DNA from 3 places in the Massilia sp. P2_C2 genome. Region 2 is predicted to be linked to each of the others. Evidence: predicted binding sites of a transcription regulator. Region 2 holds the regulator's gene; each other region holds the start of a gene.
What was found. The regulator FNR, encoded in region 2, switches genes on or off when oxygen is low (the NO sensors DNR and NnrR bind a similar motif). The targets are predictions, from matches to a motif close to TTGATNNNNATCAA.
Positions count from the first base shown of each region.

Region 1: the regulator FNR is predicted to act here: its motif matches at 2,502-2,515, upstream of AC1DYX_RS18065 (OmpW/AlkL family protein).
Region 3: the regulator FNR is predicted to act here: its motif matches at 2,182-2,195, upstream of AC1DYX_RS21300 (agglutinin biogenesis protein MshI).

Region 1 covers NZ_JBFUDR010000156.1:9,206-13,209, reverse strand. The annotation lists gene AC1DYX_RS18070 (chorismate-binding protein) at 1-1,711, shown strand, start outside; gene AC1DYX_RS18065 (OmpW/AlkL family protein) at 1,818-2,435, opposite strand; gene AC1DYX_RS18060 (hypothetical protein) at 2,746-3,342, shown strand; gene AC1DYX_RS18055 (hypothetical protein) at 3,455-3,649, shown strand; gene AC1DYX_RS18050 (DUF5076 domain-containing protein) at 3,845-4,004, shown strand, end outside.
Region 2 covers NZ_JBFUDR010000234.1:2,207-6,210, forward strand. The annotation lists gene AC1DYX_RS22435 (cytochrome ubiquinol oxidase subunit I) at 1-1,224, opposite strand, end outside; gene fnr (fumarate/nitrate reduction transcriptional regulator Fnr) at 1,425-2,192, shown strand; gene AC1DYX_RS22445 (FixH family protein) at 2,210-2,725, opposite strand; gene ccoG (cytochrome c oxidase accessory protein CcoG) at 2,746-4,004, opposite strand, start outside.
Region 3 covers NZ_JBFUDR010000210.1:394-4,397, forward strand. The annotation lists gene AC1DYX_RS21290 (hypothetical protein) at 1-513, opposite strand, end outside; gene AC1DYX_RS21295 (hypothetical protein) at 510-1,190, opposite strand; gene AC1DYX_RS21300 (agglutinin biogenesis protein MshI) at 1,187-2,134, opposite strand; gene AC1DYX_RS21305 (type II secretion system protein) at 2,370-2,879, opposite strand; gene AC1DYX_RS21310 (type II secretion system protein) at 2,924-3,424, opposite strand; gene AC1DYX_RS21315 (type II secretion system F family protein) at 3,433-4,004, opposite strand, start outside.

The DNA of each region.
Region 1 (4,004 bases), on a different contig from region 2:
CCTCGCGAACGGCCTGCACGCCGTGCCGGTGCTGACCTATGAACTGGGCGAGCAACTGCTCGGCATCGCGCCCGCACGCGAGCTGCACGCGCCGCTGGCCCAGGTGCTGCTGTTCGAGCGCTATGCCATGCTGGACGCGGACCAGGTCGACGCCTGGCTGGCGGCGCGCATCGCGCAAGAAGGCGGCAGCGACGGCCCGGCCGGCATCGGCGCCGTGCGCGCGAACGTCGACGAAGCCGCGTTCGCGCAGGCGATCGGGCGCATCCGCGACTACATCGCGGCCGGCGATACGTACCAGGTCAATTACACCTACCGCGTCCGCTTCGAGGCCTTCGGCTCCGCCTGCGCGCTGTACGCGCGCCTGCGCGCGCGCCAGCCGGTGCCGTACGGCGCCCTCGTCGCGCTGCCGGACGGACGCGCCGTGCTGTCGCTGTCGCCGGAACTGTTCGTGCGCCACGACGCCGGCCGCCTGCTGGCGCGCCCGATGAAGGGCACGGCGCCGGCGGATCCGGACGACGACGTCGCCAACGCGGTGCGCGCCCAGCAACTCGCCGCCGACCCGAAGAACCGCGCCGAGAACCTCATGATCGTCGACCTGCTGCGCAACGACCTGGGACGCATCGCGCGCACCGGCAGCGTGGGCGTGCCGGCACTGTTCGACGTGAAGCGCTACAGCAGCGTGCTGCAGATGACGTCAACCGTGCAGGCCCAGCTCGCGCCGGGCACGTCGCTGCAGGCCATCTTCGAGGCTTTGTATCCCTGCGGCTCGATCACCGGCGCGCCCAAGCGCCGCACGATGGAAATCATCCGTGAACTGGAACCGGCCGCGCGCGGCATCTACACGGGCGCGATCGGCTGGATCGATCCGCCGGCGGGCAGCGGGTTCGGCACGCTGCAGCAGGCCCGGTTCGGCGACTTCTGCCTGGCGGTTCCGATCCGCACGCTGACCCTGCAGCCGGAACAGAACGGCGTGCGGCACGGCGAACTGGGCGTGGGCGCAGGGATCGTGTACGACAGCGACGCCGGCGCGGAATACGCCGAATGCCGGCTCAAGGCAGGCTTCCTCACGGGGCTGCCGAACGACTTCGAGATCTTCGAGACCATCTACGCCACGCGTACCGACGGATGCCGCCACCTGGAACGCCATCTCGCGCGCCTGCGGGCATCGGCCGCGTATTTCGGCCATCCATTCAATCCGGACATGGCACGCAGCGCGGCGCTGCAGGCCTGCGCCGCACTGCCGGACGACACGCCGCACCGCGTGCGCCTCGCCTTGCGGCCGGACGGCGAGCTCGTCGTGCAGACCGGCGCGCTGGCACCGCTGGCGGAACCGGTGCAGGTACTGCTGGCGGACGCACCGACGCACGCGCACGACATCTTCCTGCGCCACAAGACGAGCATCCGCAGCCGCTACGACGCCGCCTGGCGCGCGGCGGAAAGCGTGGGCGCGTTCGATACGCTGTTCTTCAACGAGCGCGGCGAACTGACCGAGGGCGGACGCAGCAACGTGTTCGTGCGCATCGGCGGCCGCTGGTACACGCCGCCGCTGTCGTCCGGCGTCCTGCCCGGCGTGATGCGCGGCGTGCTGCTGGACGATCCGGCCTGGAACGCGATCGAATGCCCGCTCACGCGCGACAGTCTTTCGCGCGCGCAGGAAATCGTCGTCTGTAACGCCCTGCGCGGGCCGTTGCGCGCCGCCGTGCTCAAATAGTGCGGAAATAGTGCGCAAATAAAAAGGGCCGGCGGGGCCGGCCAAAAACCGGTCCGGGAAGGCCGACACGCTTTTGGAGGCAGCGGGGTTCGTTGCTGCAGCCGGATCAGAACCGGTAGCCGACGCCGACGCCGAGCAGCAGCGGATCAACCTTGACGCGGCTGGCATGCGCGCCGTTGATGTCGACGTCGCTGCGGATCTGTATTTTCTTGACGTCGAGATTGACCGACCACTTGTTGTCGATGCGGAAGTCGACGCCGGCCTGCAGCGCGGCGCCGATGCTGTCGTGTTCGAGGCGACCAGCGCCGTTCAGGATGTCGACCCTGGAGATCAGCGTGTAATTGATGCCGGCGCCGACGTACGGGTCGATCTGCGCGCCCGGCAGGAAGTGGTATTGCGCCAGCAGCGTGGGCGGCAGGTGCTTGAAGCTGCCGATGCGCTGGCCGTCCAGCGTGACGTCATGCTTTTGCGGCACCGTGAGGAGCAGTTCCGCGGCCCAATTCGGGGTAAAGAAATATGAGATATCGACATCGGGGATCCATTTCGAACTGACGTGCAGGCGGTCGCTGGCGCCGGTGCCGCCCACGGGATCGGACTTGTCGGCCGGGTCGAGATGCACCGCACGCACACGTACCAGCCACGGCGAATCCTGCGCCAGTGCAGGCACGGCGGCCCCGACGAGACCGAGGGCGGCGAACATCAGTTTCAGCATCGACTTCTTCATGGTGAGACCTTTCTTCGTGTTGTTGTTCAGCGAAGATCAGTCTATTGATGCACCCCAACAAAATCGTTGATGTGCATCAAAATAACCATGACGGTGTGATGGTTATTGCGGAAACGACAGCTTCAGCAAAAGCTGACGGGCCGGTATGGGTCGAGAGCCGCCTGTCGTGACAGTCCGTGAGCTTTGCAGTTCGGCAACGTGCTATGCTGGGCAGAATGGTCGGGTTCAGTCAAGGGCAGAGGCTCGCATGATGCTGAACCGGGCACCCGGGTACTTCATGGCCCCGGCGACATCACTTTGGAACACGTCAATGATCGATAGCAGCCAAACACTGACCGAAAGCCGGAGCGACGATGACGTCGCGTTTATCGCACCTACTTTCTACGTCGTCTCCCGAAAGAAGCTGGCAATACTGTATTTAGCGACTTTTGGCCTGTACGGCGTCTACTGGTTCTATAAGAATTGGAGCAATTACAAAAACTGCAGCTCCGATAAGTTCAATGTCGATCGATCGATCTGGCCGGTGGCGCGCGGGATCTTCTCGATCTTCTTTACCCACGCCCTGTTCCGCGAAATCAAGGCCTATGGCCGTGACAAGGAGGCGCTGGCCGAATGGAATAACGAATCGCTGGCAACGCAACTGGTGCTGTTCATGATCGCAGCGAACGTGCTTGACCGCTTGAGCGCTCGTTCCATCGGCTCACCCTACACCGACGTCGCCTCACTACTGATCGTGGCGCCTCTGCTTGGCCTGCTGCTTAGTGCACAGCACATGATCAATGTTGGCTGTGGCGATCCCGATGGCGCAAGCAACAGCCGACTCACAAATGCCAATTACGTATGGATCGCACTAGGCCTGGTTTTCTGGGTTTTCGTCATTCTAGGCTTTATATCGCCCGAGGCCTGACCACTACCGTTGAACGGCCGGGTTCGGCCAGAAGCGGACGGTCGCAACAGACTTTTATCAAGCGCGAGCAGGACGTTCCACAATTCAAACACGGTAAAAATCATAGGTAATAATGTCAGTCATCACTCTGTTCTTCTTGGTTGCAGGCGCTGCCCTCTTAACCATCGGCTTCAAGAAACACAACCGCGTGCTGCTTACGGTTGCCGCCTTTTTATGGCTTGCTTCGGGCACCTGGAGCGACTTCGCCCACGGTTTCGGTGATGGCTGGCGTGCCGGCTCGCCTGTGACTTCTTCTATCACCCGCTAGGTCCGTTTCGTGAAGTAGTAGCTCGACGCATTCATGCCTCAGTTCGCGTAAGTCCACTCTGGGTCGGGTGCTGCCTTTCGTGACAGTCTGCGATTTTTCTGCGGTGGCAACATGCTATGCTGGCTGGAACGGCCGAGATCGACCAGAAGCGGAAACCTAGTCGTCTTACTCAACAAGTGAAACCGGAATTTCAACATGAACGAACGTCCTGTACCGGAAGCAGCTTTGCAAGACCCGAACTCCGTGGAAATGCTGCGGGTCTGGGTGGCTGCAGGCCAGCTGCATTGCTCGCTGAAAGTCGGGATGTACCGTGATGGGATGGGAATTGATGAGGAAATCGCATGGGGAACCATTC
Region 2 (4,004 bases):
CAGCGCGAGCGGCCCGGGCCCGTGCGGCGACACGGCATCCGCCGTGCGCAACACGCCGTATACGACCCACGGCTGGCGGCCGACTTCCGTCGTGATCCAGCCGGCCAGCACGGCGACGAGGCCCGCGGGTCCCATCCATTGCGCCAGGCGCAGGAACGCGCGCGTGTCGTACAGCCGGCCACGCCAGCGCAGCCACAGGCTCCATGCGCCCAGCGCGATCATCAGCAGGCCGAGTCCGACCATCACACGGAAACTCCAGAACACGATGAGCGCATTCGGCCGCTCGTCGCGCCGAAAATCCTTCAACCCCGGGATCTGGCCGTTCCAGCTGTGCGTGAGCACGAGGCTGCCGAGGCGCGGAATACCGATGGCGTAGCGGGTGCGCTCGGCGTCCATGTCCGGCACGCCGAACAGCAGCAGCGGCAGCGGCTTGCCGTCGCCCTGCCAGTGGCCTTCGAGGGCCGCGATCTTCGCGGGCTGGTGCTTCAGGGTGTTGAGCCCGTGCAGGTCGCCCACGAATGCCTGCACAGGCGCCACGGCCACCATCATCCACATCGCCATCGAGAACATCGTGCGCAGCGCCGGGCCATCCTTGCCGCGCCGCAGGTGCCATGCGGCGGAGGCGCCGACGAACAGCGCCGTCGACAGGAACGCGGCAYTGGCCATGTGCGCGAGGCGGTACGGGAACGACGGATTGAACACGATGGCGAACCAGTCGGCGGGCACCATGCGCCCGTCCGCGATGAGATAGCCCTGCGGCGTCTGCATCCAGCTGTTGGCGCCGAGGATCCACGTGGCCGAAATCAGCGTACCCAGCGCCACCATGCACGTGGCGAGGAAATGCAGGCCCGGGCCGACGCGCGTCCACCCGAACAGCATCACGCCGAGGAAGCCCGCTTCCAGGAAAAAGGCCGTCAATACCTCGTAGGCGAGCAGCGGCCCCGTGATGGGTCCGGCATACTCCGAAAAGAAACCCCAGTTGGTGCCGAACTGGTAAGCCATGACAATGCCGGACACGARGCCCATGCCGAAGGCGACGGCGAAGATGCGCAGCCAGAAGTGGTACAGGTCGAGGAAGACCTGGCGCCGCGTCATCAGCCAGCACCCTTCGAGCACGGCGAGATAGCTGGCCAGGCCGATGGTGATGGCCGGGAACAGGATGTGAAACGACATCGTGAATGCGAACTGGACGCGCGCCAGGTCCAGGGCCGTCGAGCCATGCATGCCGAATCCTCGTCGTTGCGATGGACGGAATCTAGCATGGCTCATCCCGCGCACGGTTGGCGGCATCGGCGTGCCGTGTCTGCCATATTCGTGCGCGAACACTACACTTCATGTAGCACTGCGACAATGAATGTTTGATTTCCATCGGGATCACGGCATGAATACGTCTATAATCAAGGCACTACCCCGAGGCGCTCTCCATGATTTCCGCTGATACCATTACTTTCGATAAACCCATCAATGTCAACGCGCTGAAGATCAGTTGCGCGGCATGCAGCATGCACCAGCTGTGCCTGCCGATGGGCCTGGAAGACGCGGACATCGACCGCCTGGACAAGATCATCGGCAAGCGCCGGCGCCTGGAACGCGACGAGCCCTTGTACAAGATGGGCGATCCGTTCCGCAACCTGTACGCGGTGCGCTTCGGCCACTTCAAGACGTACCAGATCAACGCGGCGGGCGAGTCGCAGATCACGGGTTTCCAGATGGCCGGCGAGCTGCTCGGCATGGACGCCATCAGCGGCGACCGCCACCACTGCGACGCCGTCGCGCTGGAAGACAGCGAAGTCTGCGAAATCCCGTTCGCGCACCTGGAAGAACTGTTCGGCCAGGTGCCTGCGCTGCTGCGCCACTTCCACCGCATCATGAGCCAGGAAATCACACGCGAGCAAAACGTCATGCTGTTGCTGGGCAATATGCGCGCCGAGCAGCGTTTCGCCGTCTTCCTCATCAACCTGTCCGCCCGCTACGCGGCACGCGGCTATTCGGCCACGCGCTTCCAGCTGCGCATGTCGCGCGAGGACATCGGCAACTACCTCGGCCTGACCATCGAAAGCATCAGCCGCCTGCTGTCGCGTTTCAAGAAGCTGGGCCTCGTGCAGGTCGACAAGCGCGAAGTCGAGCTGCTCGAACCCGTGCGGCTGAAGGCAATGGCGGCCGGGACGGAGCAGTGCAGCCCGATGGCCTGATCGGGCTCACGCGGACGTCAGGGTGCATCCGCCACGATCGTAAGCGTCCGCACGCCATCCCACCCTTTCGCCAGCCGCCAGTCGCGCAGCCCGCCTTCGACGACGACCTGCCAGTGCGTGCGTTCCAGCGCGGGCAGCGCCACCTTGAACGTGCCGTCTTCGGCCGGACGCACGAACAGGCGCAGGTCGCGCTGCGGCAGCGTCGGGTGCGCGAGGTAGATCGTGAACGGGGCCGCTTGCGCCGTACCCGTGCGCGCAGCAAGTCGGCCCGATAGCATGCCCGTCTGCGCGTCGTAGTGTGCCTGCAAAGTCAGCCCGAGCTTCGTCGCCGCGCGGTCGCGGCGCAGCTCCTGGTTGATCGCCTTGCCCTGCTTGTAGTAGTCGCCCACGACGAGGGCGTCCGGATGGCCGACGGCGAGCCAGGCGACGAAGGCGCCTCCCACCAGCACCGTGGCCGGGCCGAGCATCAGGAACCACGGCCACCGATGGGTGTACCAGGGGCCGGCCCCGGTGGAGTGTGAAGTCGCGTGCATGTTGTTGATCCTGTTGTCGTTTATCTCGGTACGATGAAGACGGCCTTCTCGGTCACGTGCAGCGACGGCTCGTCCTGCGCCGTCACGGTGAAGGCCAGCGCGTTCGACCCCGTCGGTGCGGCGCCATGCGCGACGCGCACGCGCACGGGCACGGCGCGCGCGGAGGCGCCGTCCAGTTCGACGATATCCTCGTCCACGACGGTGGCGGAGCGGATGCCGCTCACCGCGATGTGGAACAGATGCCCCTGTTCGCCCGTGTTCATCAGCTGCAGGCGGTACACGTTCTCGATCTGGCCGCCCTCCACTTCGCGGCCCATCGAACCGCGGTCGCGGATCACGTCCAGCTTCAGCGGCGTCCGCAGCGCCAGCGCCGTGCTCATGCCGGCCGCCATCAGCACGAGCACCAGGCCGTAGCCGATCGTGCGCGGGCGCAGCAGGCGCGCGCGGATCTGCTGCGCATCCCAGCCGCCGGCCAACGCGTTTTCGGTGGCGTAGCGGATCAGGCCATGCGGCTTGCGCACCTTGTCCATCACGCCGTCGCAGGCGTCGATGCAGGCGGCGCAGCCGATGCATTCGTATTGCAGGCCGTTGCGGATGTCGATGCCGGTCGGGCAGACCTGCACGCACAGGCTGCAGTCGATGCAGTCGCCGTCGGTTTTCCCTGCCTTGCCGGTGCGGGCCGCTCCCCTGGGTTCGCCGCGGACGTGGTCGTAGCTGACGATCAGCGTGTCGCGGTCGAACATCGCGCTCTGGAAGCGGGCGTACGGGCACATGTACTTGCAGACCTGCTCGCGCATCCAGCCCGCGTTGCCGTAGGTGGCGAACGAATAGAACAGGATCCAGAACGCTTCCCATGGCCCGAGGCCCAGGTGCGCCACGGCGCTGCCCAGCGTGCGGATCGGCGTGAAATAGCCGACGAACGTGAAACCCGTCCACAGCGCGACGAGGCCCCAGGCGAGATGCTTGGCGCCGCGCTTGGCCGACTTTTCCATCGTCCACGGCTGGCGGTCGAGGCGGATGCGCGCGCTGCGGTCGCCTTCGATGCGGCGCTCGATCCACAGGAAGATCTCCGTGTAGACCGTCTGCGGGCAGGCATAGCCACACCACACGCGCCCCGCCACGGCCGTCACGAGGAACAGCCCGTAGGCGCAGATGATAAGCAGGCCCGCCAGGTAGATGAAGTCCTGCGGCCACAGCACGAGGCCGAACAGGTGGAACTTGCGGGCGCCGAGGTCGAACAGCACGGCCTGGCGGCCATGCATGGACAGCCACGGCAGGC
Region 3 (4,004 bases), on a different contig from region 2:
CACGGGCATGACGGATGCCGCGGCGGGCGTTCCCGCGGCGGGCGTCCCCGCGGCGGGCGTCCCCGCGGCGGGCGTCCCGGCGTCTTCGCCCAGCGTCGTCACGGGCAGCGTCTGCAGCGACACCAGCTTCAGCCGGCCGTTCGCGCGCAGGATCGATTCGAGCAGCGGCGCGATGCGCTCGGCCGGCACGAGGCCTTTCTGCATCGCGCGCAGCTGCTCGCTCATGCGCGCCGTTTCCGCGCGCACGTCGCCCAGGCGCTTGCGCAGCGCATCGTTCGGGTCGTTCGCGTACGCCTGCGCCTTGGCCGCGATCTCGGCGTTGACGCCGTCGACGGTGGCGTCCTGCCGCTGCCGGGTCGACCGCAATGCCGCCTCCTTGCGCGCCAGCGGCCCGAACACGAGCGCATTCGCGAGGAACACGAGCACGACGACCGTCGCGCCGAAGGCCATGAGGCGTTCGCGCGGCTGCAGGGCCTCGATCCGCGCCGCGAACTGGAGCCAGCGGCGCTTCATGGCCGGCCTCTGGCGGCAGCGTTGGCGGACGACGCGGCATCGGCCGCCGCGGCGGATTGCAGGCTGAATTCGACGTAGGGCGCGGGCGCATCCGCTTCCTTGCCGTCGGCATCGCGCACCTTCACGCTGCCCGCCTGGCCGATCTGCATGCTGCCCACCGGCTTGCCCTGCAGGACGCGCTCATTGCGCAGGCGGGTCAGGTAACCCGGCACGAGCGCGGGATCGAGGGCCCGGCCGCGCACACCGATCTCGGTGCCGGCGCCGGCGATGGTGACGCCCGTCAGCCATACGCCGCTCACGCTCTGGCGGGCCAGCGCGCGGAAGTATTCGGCATAACCCTGCGTGTTGCCCAGGTCGCCGCGCTCGATCACGTCGGCCACGCGGCGCAGCGCATCGCGTTCGTTCTGCGCCTCGGCCAGTTCCGCTTCGAGGCGCCCGTCCTTCGTGCGCGGCGCAAACCGGGCGGTGGCTTCCTCCAGGCGCTTCTGCGCTTTCTGCACGCGCTCTTCGCCCTGCGCGACTTGCGCCTGCAGGCGCAGCACGCGCACCTTCGCATACACGCCCGCGGCGACGAGGCCCAGCACGAGCACGCCGACGGCGGCCGCCATGCCATTCACCGTGAAGATCTTCTTCTGCGGCTGGAACTGCGGGTTGAACAGGTTGATCTGCTGGCTCATGCCGCGCCCTCCTCCACGCGCAGCGCGGCCCCGATCGGTAGGAAGAAACGCTGCTGGCGTCCCGCATCTGCGAGGTCGGGGACGCGTTCCAGGTCGAGGATATTACTCAGGTTCAGCGTCTCGACCCGGGTGTAAAGGTTGCTTGACAGGTATTCGTCCAGGCCCGTCGCACCGGTCGGCGCCAGCACGAGCTTCGCCACGCTGATGAACGAAAACTGGCGCTCGAAGTTGTCGAGGGAGCGCTGCAGCTCCAGCGTGATCTTGTCGAAGCTCTGGTGCTTGCGGTCGTGGTCGTCGTCGAGGAGCTGGGAAAGCAGAACGTCGATGCGGCGCGACAGGTACAGTTCACCGCGCCACGACACCGTCAGGAGGCCGCCGTCCTCGCCGAACGACAGCATGGCGACGCCGCGGCCGTCCTGCTCCAGCAGCGCGGACACGTTGCGCTGGGCCATTTCGGGAATGTCGATCACGCGCAGTTTCACCTTCGCGGCGTTGAACTGCTTCTGGCGCGCGGCCACGACGCTGTTGCGGGCGGCAATCGCGAATACGCTCTGCTGCGGACGCACGACGGCATTCGGGTCGAGCGGCATGTCGAGGACGTCGAACGTGGCGTCGTCGACGGGGAAATCGAGGATATCCTTCAGGCGCCAGCGCATGGCGCTTTTAAGCTCTTCGCGCGGGACGTTCGGCGATTCGACCGACATGAACTGGTACTCGCCGCCCGCCAGCACCGTCGTGCAGCGGTAGTTCGCGCTGTGCGTCTCCCTGGCGGCCTTCTCGAGCGATTCCGCGGACGGTGTCCCGGGAAAGAACGTGGCCAGCGTCACGGCCGGCTTCGCACCGGCATCAGGGCCAAGGCGCACGCTCGCGGCCGCGATGCCGTCGCGCTGCGGGACCAGGGCCAGCCAGGATGCGTTGTTCTGTGCTTTACTGAAAAAACCCATGCGTGGCGGCGGTGTCCGTGACTTGGTCGAATGAGTATGTGGGAGGCTTGATTATATTCAAGTGTGGGAAAAATCCGATACCAAAATTTTACTTGGAGAGAATATTTCCGGTTTTCCGTACGGAACTACTAATCGGGTGTGGTCAATACGCCGCATTACATTGCAATCCGTTTCCCCTGCCGTAAACGAATTCGGGACCGCGGATGCGGCCCCGATCGACTCAGGCTATATGAAATCAGTTGCAGTTGTTCGCCGAACCGGTCACCGTCACGGTCGGCGGCGCGGTCGTCGTTGCCGTATAGGTGACAAAACAATTGGCGGCACTGGCCGTACCGACGAGGCTGATTGGTACGATCGCGATTGAATTGGCCGGGACGGTTGGCTGATTGGTGCCGCTCGTGCCTGCCGCAAACACTTGATAGTCCGTAGCCGCCAGACCGGCAGCCAATGCCGTCGAATCGATGGCGGACGGATAACCGTTCGACAGGATGGTCATCTGCACATCCTCCACCGTCAGCGACGTGCCGACCTGGGACGGATTGGCGAGCCATTTCCCGTGTGCCATTGCTGCGGTCGCACTCAGCGCACCCTTCGCTGCATTCAAGCTGGCCAAACGCGCATCACCGCCCAGGCTGGCAAACTTCGGCAGCGCCGTCGCCGCCAGAATACCGAGAATCACGATCACGACGATCAGTTCGATCAAGGTAAAGCCGCCCTGCGCATTGTTTTTGATGCTTACTTTCATGCTCTCTCCGATGAAGTGCGGCGCCGCGCCGCGTGGTGATGGATTTAACGACTGCCCTGCCGACCGATTTCATTCAAGGCAAGGCTGATCGCGGGAGCCCCCGCGACGCCAGGATTTCGGGTCAATTCTACCTTGAACACCGGCAACTTCGAATTGCCCACGGCAAAACTTTCTCGTTCCGGGCGCAAATAGACAAGCGTTTTGTCGCGTGGGTTAAACACCCACCCATGGCGTGCCACATTTCCCTGTCCGGATAGTGCAAATTCGCCAAGATAATCCGCCGGCGGCCGCGCCAGCAGGCGCATCGGGTTCTGCTGTGCGAGCGTCGCCAGCCGGTCAGAACGCCCCTCCGCCAGCGCGCGCGTCACTTCGACCTGCAGCGCGGTACGCAGCGCGGCGAGGGTCTGACGGGCGGTCGCTTCCTCGGCCGCGCGGCGGTAGCCGTCCAGGCGGTGCAGCAGCACGGTGGACAGCGCCGCCGTGATGGCGACGACGAGCGCGAATTCGTACAGCGTGAAGCCGCGTTTTTTTCCGAATCGAATCATCGCATTCCTCATTGGTGATGCAGGGCTGCCTTGCCCAGGTCCCAGATCGGCAGGAAGATCCCCAGCGCCAGCACGAGCACCATCGCACCGAGGAAGGTGATGAGGATCGGTTCGATCTGGCTGGACAACGTCTTGAGTTCATAGTCGACCTCGCGCTCGTACATCTGCGCGATCTCGTCCATCAGGTCGTCGAGCGAGCCGGATTCCTCGCCCACGGCGATCATCTGCAGCACGACAGGCGTGAACACATGGGCGTTCGTGGCCGTGCGCAGGATGCTCTCGCCGCGCTCGACGCCGTCGCGCATCTGGTCGAGGCGCTGGGTCAGGTAGGCGTTGTCGGCCGTCTGCGCGACGACCGTGAGGGCTTGCACGATCGGCACGCCGCTGCGGATCGACAGCGCGAAACTGCGCGCGAAGCGGGCCATCGTGGCCTTGTGGATGATCTTGCCGGCGATGGGGAAGCGCAGCTTGTAGCGGTCCCACGTCAGCCGGCCGGGCACCGTGCGCGTCCAGGCGCGGAAGCCGAAGAAAGCGGCCAGCGCCAGGCCCGCCATCACCGGCCAGTAATCGACCGTGAAGC